Regions from separate parts of the Sporosarcina sp. SAFN-015 genome, predicted to be linked through region 1. Evidence: predicted binding sites of a transcription regulator. Region 1 holds the regulator's gene; the other holds the start of a gene.

Region 1 (4,434 bases):
GTGTTCATATGATAAATTTACTGCTATTTTCAATTGTCGTCGGTATCGTTTCCGCGATGATCATCGTGCCGTTCACGTCGGTTTCTAAAGAGGGGAAACCAGCCTTTAATCGAATTGGTGCATTGTCTGCGACAGTAGGGCTCATGGCAGTTCTCACATTCGCCCTTTATTACGTCACGAATCTGGACAGGAATTGGACGTCGCTATGGGCTTTATTCCTTGTCGTAGCTGTAGCGGGAGTCGTGCTTGCAACCGGGAAGGAACGAAGCGCCAAAATTGTCCTGTTATTGGCTGCGTTAGCGGGAAGTGCGTTCATCCTTAGTGCGCCGCTATTTAATGCAAATCAAAAATATAAAGCGGTTGAAATGGATCAACAAGTGGAAATCAAAGCGTTTGACGAAACGAAGACGCCTGCAAGTGTACCGCCAAAATTTGCTCGGAATAAAATGAAGAAGGCATTCGGCCAAGTGCCGAATACGAGTTATTATGAGCTCGGCAACTTGCAGATTCAAAAAGTGGATGGGAAATTTGTCTATATCGCGCCAGTTGAATTTTCGGGATTCTTCAAATGGATGAACGGGAAGACGACACCTGGCTACTTCACGATGAGCGCGACCGATTCGGCGGACAATCCGAAGTTCGTGAAAACGGAAATGGCCTATACGCCTTCATCGTACTTCCATAAACAAGTGGAGCGCCATATGCGGATGGCGGCGCCGGATCTCATCTTTTACGGCGATGTGCAGCTTGAAATTGATGATGATGGAAAGCCGCATTATATACGTTCCTATGGGGAATTCATTACAGCGAGAAACGGTTTTGACGTCCAAGGGGTCGTCATGGTAGATCCGGGTACGGGTGAAGTGAGCCGATATCCGCTTTCGAACGTCCCTGAATTTATCGATGGGGCGGTTTCACCCGAAGCGGTCAGCTTGCAAAACAGCTACTTCGGAAAATACGTTCACGGATTCTGGAATTCAATCGTCGGGAAGAAGGATGTGAAGCTGCCTTCAGACGAAGGGACGGAGTCGAATGTCAGTCCGGTGTTCGATGAAAATGGCCATATGTATTATTTCACTGATTTCACAAGCCCGAAAGAAGGCGTCGACTCGATGCTTGGCTATGCATTGACGGATGGCCGCACAGGCGAAGCGACTTACTATACTGGCAATCTGGAAGAGTCGTATATGGACTCGCAAGGTACGCTTCAAATTATTGAAAAGAAATTCATCGAGAAGAAATGGACCGGAGAAATGCCGGTGCTCTATAACTTTTACGGAGAGGCGAGCTGGTTGACGCCGGTTCTTGACTCAAACGGCTTCCTGCAAAATTACTTCATCGTTTCGGCAGCAAACCCAGAAATCTCCGTGTACGCCAATTCACCGAATGAAGCGTTGAGGCTATATAAGACGGCACTGCAACGCGGGGGAAGCACGGTCGACGGCAGCTCGAACGCCGAGGAAGGAAAAGCGTCTGTCAACGTCGTCCGAGTGTATAAGGAACGCGCCGGCGACGCTACACTCATTTCGATCCTTGCAGACGACGGCCGGAACTTCATCGTTTCCACCGAAGCTGTTCCGTTAGCAATCTACATCCAAGAAGGCGACCACCTCGCCATCACGTATTACGAAACAGGCGAGCTCTTCCTGCCTGTTAAGGAACTGAAAAACGCTACGATTGAATAAAAAAAGGCAGCCTCCTGGATATCGGGGGCTGCCTTTATACGTTAATGAGCGATTACGACGAATTATGAGCCGTTCGTAGCCTTTATACGTGTCTACTTCGGGTTATGGACTTTTACAGTGTTTTATGGACATTTCTAGCGGTTTATGGGCTTTTACAACGACTTATGAGCTTTTCCGGCAATTTATTATTGGAAAAGGGTGTAAGGAGTTTGTTCAAAAGGGCAGACTGCACCTATGCGAAAATAACAGCCGTTTGCCTCAACTGTTACGAACCGCCCTTTCGAACAGAACCCACGAAGAGGAAGAAGAGGTCAGACAAAATCCTCAACTACCTTATTACCCTATTTTTTAAACCTTAAACATTAACAGCTGACAAATTTATTCGCTATTAATTGAATGGAAGATAGATTTTTCTGTTAACTTGCATATAAATTGCGCGCCAGATGTATTTTCATGTACAATTAAGTCAAAGATAGTCAAAGTCAATGGCTTAGCACCGTGAGAAAAGAGGTGACATCATGCGAAACATTTCTGACATTATTGAAGGGTATTTAAAGGCAATTATCGAAAAAGAAGATAGCGGGACTGTGGAAATCAAACGGAGTGAGGTCGCAGAAAAATTTCAATGCGTGCCTTCACAAATTAATTATGTCATCAACACCCGCTTCACCGTCGAACGCGGATACGCAGTCGAATCAAAGCGCGGAGGCGGTGGATACATCCGGATTTATCGCGTCCAGACGAATTCGCATAAGGAATTGATCGAACATATTTTAGAAGGAATACAACATGGCGCAACATATGCAATGGCTGAAGGAATCATCTACAGGCTATTGAACGAAGAAGTCATTTCGGAGAGAGAGTCTAGGCTCATTTTAGCTGCGGTGGACCGGACGACGCTCCATTATCCGCTGCCGGAGCGCGATCTTATCCGAGCGCGGATTTTGCAGGCGATGCTATCAACTCTAATCTATAAGCAGCTTGGATAGTGAATTTGACGAATACGAGGTGCAAAATATGCTATGCGATAATTGCAAAGAACGACCGGCTTCCGTGATTTTCACCCAGGAAGGCATGGGCGGTTCTACAGAACGGCATTTATGTGAGAAATGTGCGTTTCAAACACAAATGTTCCACTTTGACCCGAATCAGGAACCGTTGTCGATCCAACAATTCCTTTCCCATTGGTTTGGTGGAAGTGAATCAATGCAGCCTTTTCAGCAGTCTAGGGAAAGCACGTCCGAAGGACCAACTTGCCCCGATTGCCAATTAACGTTCAGGAAATTCCTCGATATAGGCAAGTTCGGTTGTCCGACGTGCTATGACTCGTTCAGGGAGTATTTGCCGCGAGTTTTCAGCAAGCTCCATAATGGTCATACGACACATGTCGGAAAAATTCCGGTCTCCTTTAACGAACGATTTGCCTTGAAAAAGAAAGTCGAGGAAATCAGGCTGAAAATGCAGGAAGCGATCGAGGAGGAACGATTTGAGGATGCCGCCGCGTTGAGGGATGAAGCGAATGCGCTGAAAGAGCGTTTAGCGGAATGCGGCGATGGAGGTGGTGACAGCCATGTCAATTAATAAATTCATGAAAGGTGCTGTCACTGGATGGATGACATCGCATGGGGAGCATGCGGATATCGTCATGTCGACAAGGATCCGCTTAGCCCGGAATTTAAGGGGATATCGATTCCCGATTGCGTTCACAGTTGAAGAGGCGCAGAAAGTCGACTCGCAAGTTTCGGCCGCCTTGCTTACTTCCGATGAAAAAGGGTATGCCTATATGAAGATGTCAGAACTTCCGGCAACAGAAAGACAAGTGCTTGTTGAAAAGCATTTGGTCAGTCCGCAATTGACAGACCCTAAGCGACATGGAGCGGTTGTACTGTCGGAGGACGAGACATTGAGCATCATGCTGAACGAAGAGGATCATATCCGCATTCAATGCATCTATCCAGGATTCCAGCTTGAAAATGCATACGAGCATGCAGATTCTGTCGATAACTATTTAGAGGATAAACTTCCCTATGCTTTCGATGAAGATTTCGGCTACTTGACGAGCTGTCCGTCAAATACGGGCACAGGCATGCGGGCGTCGGTCATGATGCACTTGCCTGCTTTAACGATCACAAAGCAAATTGAGCGCATTATTCCGGCCATTTCAAGGCTAGGCATGATTGTCAGAGGCAGCTACGGAGAGGGAAGCGAAGCGCCGGGCAATATTTATCAGGTTTCGAATCAGACGACTTTGGGCAAACCGGAGAAAGAGATTCTTTCTGATTTGAAAAATGTAGCGCTCCGGCTGATCGCCCACGAAAGGCGTTCGCGTGAACTTCTTCTTTCCAAATCGCGTATTGCACTAGAAAACAAGCTTTTCCGCTCGCTCGGCATTATCTCGTATGCTAGATTGCTGCCTTCTGGAGAAGCGGCACGTTGTCTATCAGACGTCCGTCTGGGCATTGATTTGGGAATAATCGAGGATGTAGACATGTCCATTTTGAATGAATTAATGATTTTCATGCAGCCTGGATTCCTACAGCAATACGCAGGGTCGGAATTGACTGCGGAAGAAAGGGATATATTTAGAGCTAATCTATTCCGTGAACGTTTGCGTTCGGAACAGCAAAGGGAAGAAAATAATAAAGAAAACTGAGCAATAGTTTTGCAACGGATTTTTCTGTTTATTATAATTATGTCAAAGAAGGTCAAAGTCAATTTATTGGAATTGGATTGCTACCTGAACTATTGG
Region 2 (4,434 bases), on a different contig from region 1:
GGAGCTCCGAAGCTGAGGATATCCAAAAGCTTTTCATCGTGATATTGCAAGTATACATCGTCCATCACTTCCGCAATGATATTATGGAATCGGAAATCCTGCATCGCTTCGACAACATCATTGACGACGGGAAGAGCAATCGTTTCATGGACCGTTTTCCATGAGCGGTCGGTCGGATTATGTACGAACGCTCCATTAAAGTTGACGATCGGTGTAGTTAAGCCAAGCTCGCGGTAGTAAATCGAGCTTGCACGATATGGCCTTCCAGTCGCAATCATTACTTGGTGGCCTTGTTCTTCCGCACGCTTTAATGTATTGGCAGTTTCCTCCGAAATCACTTTCTCGTCTGTTAACAATGTCCCGTCCAAGTCGAGGACAATCAAATGCGGCTTCATAATTCCGCCCCCTTTGGAAAGTTTCTTTGTTCTATACCCAATTCATTCAGTGATTCAACGAGCTAATACAGCTTGTTATTATACTGTCCAGTTTATCGTTATCTATCTTGGCAAGTCAAAACATTCCAGCGGAAAACCGTCCTTTTTGTTTTTCTAGTAAAACTTTGATACGATTTAGAAAAAGTACAGAAGGTGTTCGAATGATTGTCAAAGAGGAAAATTGGAGCAATATACCATTACTGCATATTGTGGATGAAACAATGGAAAATAGCAATATACCAACCGTCATCTTCCTACACGGCTTTACGAGTGCCAAAGAGCATAACTTGCATTACGCATATAATATCGCAAAGAAAGGATACCGCGTCCTGTTGCCCGATGCCCATTTGCATGGTTCACGGGATGAAGGTTTGGATGAAGTCCAATTGAGCTTGCGTTTTTGGGAAATCGTCCTCACATCGATTGAAGAAATGGATGTGCTATATAAAGAGTTGAGGGAGAGAGGCGTATCAAAAATCGGCATGGGCGGCACTTCTATGGGCGGAATTACTACGCTTGGCTGCTTGACTGCGTATCCATGGATTGACGTAGCGACCGTCATGATGGGAGCACCAGGATATGTAGAGCTTGCTAAAGCACAAATGTCTCAATTTGAGCGTCGCGGTTTCAAATTGCCAATTACCGACGAAGAACGGAAAGCGCTGCTTGATACACTCGCTATTTTCGATTTGACGAAACAAAAGCAAAAGCTCAACAATCGTCCCGTTTTCTTCTGGCACGGGCAAAACGATACGACCGTTCCGTTTGAACCGACATTTAATTTCTTCAACGCGGCGAAGAAGGATTATGAAAATGAACCTGAGCGATTTGAATTTATAAAAGATCCAATAGCAGGGCACGCCGTTTCAAGATCTGGCATGCTTCGGTCGGTCGATTGGTTCGCATCTTATTTGAATGAATAAGCCATCCTTGCTATGATGAAGGCAGAACAGATTCGGAAAGGGGAATTTCAATGAATGATGATATGAAAGGCAGCTTGATGGGTGCCTTGGAAAATGTGATCGATCCCGAGCTCGGTATTGATATCGTCAACTTGGGACTTGTCTATGATGCAGAACTGGACGAAGAAGGTACTGCCAAAGTAACAATGACATTGACATCACTCGGTTGTCCGATGGGACCTCAAATCGTCGCCAACATCAAACAGGAACTGCAAGAGTTGCCTGAAGTGAAAGACGTGGATGTCAACATTGTTTGGAATCCGCCATGGTCGAGAGATAATATGTCACGCTATGCGAAAATGGCGCTTGGCGTGCGTTAATAAACCATAAAAAAAGGTTGTTTGACTTATTGTCAGACGGCCTTTTTTGTTTAACGCTTTTTAGGAAGGGTAGAGGAAAAAAGTAGGCAGTTTGCTTTACTTATAGGAAGGAAAAGCATATAATTTTAATTAATCAAAGATAGTCAAAGTCAAACAATGAGGTGATTGTATATGAGAATGGATGGCGTACAAGAAGACCAACGTACACCACTTGAACAATTTGGCCGAAATCTCGTTGAAGATGTGAAAAACGGCAAAATGGATCCAGTCATCGGACGAGATGAAGAAATTCGGAATGTCATTCGGATTTTATCAAGAAAAACGAAAAACAATCCCGTACTGATCGGGGAGCCTGGTGTCGGTAAAACCGCGATTGTCGAAGGGCTTGCCCAACGGATCGTCAAAGGTGATGTGCCGGAAGGGCTTAAGGATAAGCAGATTTTCGAATTGGATATGAGCTCGCTTATCGCCGGCGCCAAATACCGAGGGGAATTCGAGGAGCGGTTGAAAGGCGTTTTAAAGCAAGTGAAGGAAAGTAATGGAGAAATCATCCTTTTCATCGATGAAATTCATACGATTGTCGGGGCAGGCAAGACGGAAGGCGCGATGGATGCCGGTAATATGTTGAAACCGATGCTTGCGCGCGGAGAGCTGTATTGCATCGGGGCGACGACGCTCGACGAATACCGAATGTATATTGAGAAAGATCCGGCACTGGAGCGCCGCTTCCAGCAAGTTATGGTGCGCGAACCTTCCGTTGAAGATACGATTTCAATCCTACGTGGCTTGAAAGAACGTTTTGAACTGCATCACGGCGTTCGCATCCATGACCGTGCTTTAGTTGCGGCTGCGACATTATCTGACCGCTATTTGACGGAACGGTTCATGCCGGACAAAGCGATTGATTTGATGGATGAAGCGAGCGCGATGATCCGGACGGAAATCGATTCAATGCCGCAGGAACTTGATTCGGTCACACGACGGATCATGCAGCTCGAAATCGAGGAGCAAGCGTTGCGGAAAGAAAAGGATGCAATCAGTCAAAACCGTCTCGAAGCATTGCGCACCGAGCTGCAAGAGCTGAAAGATTCTTCTGCCGGTATGCGGGAACAGTGGAACAAAGAGAAAGAGGCTTTGCGTAATATTCAAGCGAAACGGGAAGATCTTGATCGGTACCGCCGTGAGTTGGAAGATGCGCAAAATCGTTTTGATTTAAATAAAGCCGCAGAACTCCAATACGGCAAAATTCCAGAGCTTGAAAAACAACTTCAGGAATTGGAAGCGCCGCTTGCGAATAGTTCAGACAGCCGTTTGCTCCGCGAAGAAGTGACTGAGGACGAAATTGCAATGATCGTGGCCCGCTGGACGGGAATTCCGGTCACGAAGCTCGTTGAAGGGGAACGGGAGAAGTTGCTGCGTCTCCGCGAAACATTAGAAGAGAGAGTTATTGGTCAAGACGATGCCGTGCAGCTCGTTACTGAAGCGGTTTGGCGTGCACGTGCAGGCATAAAAGACCCGAATAAGCCAATCGGATCCTTCCTGTTCCTTGGTCCTACCGGGGTAGGGAAGACGGAGCTTGCGAAAACGCTGGCAGCAACGCTGTTCGATTCGGAAGATCATTTCATAAGAATCGATATGTCCGAATATATGGAGAAGCACAGTGTATCTCGCCTCGTCGGAGCGCCTCCAGGTTATGTCGGCTACGAAGAGGGCGGACAGTTGACGGAAGCGGTACGACGCAATCCGTACTCGGTCGTACTTCTTGATGAAATCGAGAAAGCGCATCCAGATGTATCTAATATTTTGCTGCAAATATTAGATGACGGTCGGATTACGGACAGCCAAGGACGTCTCGTCAATTTCACAAATACTGTCGTCATTATGACGTCCAATATCGGCTCGGCATACTTGCTGCAAGGCCAGTTTGATTCGGATGAGCATGCCGCAGAGGATCTGGTCATGGCGGAGTTGCGCCGCCACTTCAAACCGGAGCTTTTGAACCGGATGGATGATATTATCATCTTCCATTCGTTATCAGGCGACTCGTTCCGTTTGATTGCACGTAAAATGCTCGAGGATCTTGTTAGACGGCTCGATGAACAAGAGATCGACTTGGAGTATAACGATGATGTACTAGACTGGATTGTCAAGGAAGGCACGGACGCGGAGTTTGGTGCAAGACCGTTGAAACGATTCATTCAACGCCACGTCGAAACAGTCGTCGCGAAGGAAATCATTAAAGGTGATTTGAAAGATGGCCAGAAATTGGTGTTGACGATGGAAGACGGGAAATTGAAGATTGATAAACAATAAAGAAAGCCTTGGTCACCGATTTAACATCGGCTACCAAGGCTTCTTTGCTTCTCGCGCCCAAAGAAGCGTCTCTCGCGTCCAAAGTGGCGTGTTCCGCGTCCAAAGTGTCGTGTTCCGCGTCCAAAGTGGCGTGTTCCGCGTCCAAAGTGACCTGTTCTGCGTCCAAAGTGGCGTGTTCCGCGTCCAAAGTGGCGTGTTCCGCGTCCAAAATGGCGTGTTCCGCGTCCAAAGCGGCATGTTCCGCGTCCAAAGTGGCGTGTTCCGCGTCCAAAATGGCGTGTTCCGCGTCCAAAGTGACCTGTTCTGCGCCTAAAGCGACGTTTTCCACGCCCAAAGTTACGACTACCGCGCTTAAAATATCAACTTCCACATGCAATGGACTTAGAACAAATAAAAAAACCATCC

The links. The regulator CtsR, encoded in region 1, represses protease genes until heat stress. The targets are predictions, from matches to a motif close to ATGGTCAATAAAGGTCAAACA.
Region 2: the regulator CtsR is predicted to act here: its motif matches at 1,852-1,872, upstream of ACR65H_RS08720 (ATP-dependent Clp protease ATP-binding subunit).

What each region holds. Positions count from the first base shown of each region.
Region 1 is NZ_JBPFDR010000002.1:274,187-278,620, forward strand. Features, by position in the region: gene ACR65H_RS04355 (hypothetical protein) at 9-1,685, shown strand; gene ACR65H_RS04360 (CtsR family transcriptional regulator) at 2,204-2,674, shown strand; gene ACR65H_RS04365 (UvrB/UvrC motif-containing protein) at 2,703-3,266, shown strand; gene mcsB (protein-arginine kinase McsB) at 3,256-4,338, shown strand.
Region 2 is NZ_JBPFDR010000004.1:108,484-112,917, reverse strand. Features, by position in the region: gene ACR65H_RS08735 (Cof-type HAD-IIB family hydrolase) at 1-395, opposite strand, end outside; gene ACR65H_RS08730 (prolyl oligopeptidase family serine peptidase) at 596-1,357, shown strand; gene ACR65H_RS08725 (metal-sulfur cluster assembly factor) at 1,408-1,716, shown strand; gene ACR65H_RS08720 (ATP-dependent Clp protease ATP-binding subunit) at 1,888-4,029, shown strand; gene ACR65H_RS08715 (hypothetical protein) at 3,953-4,432, opposite strand.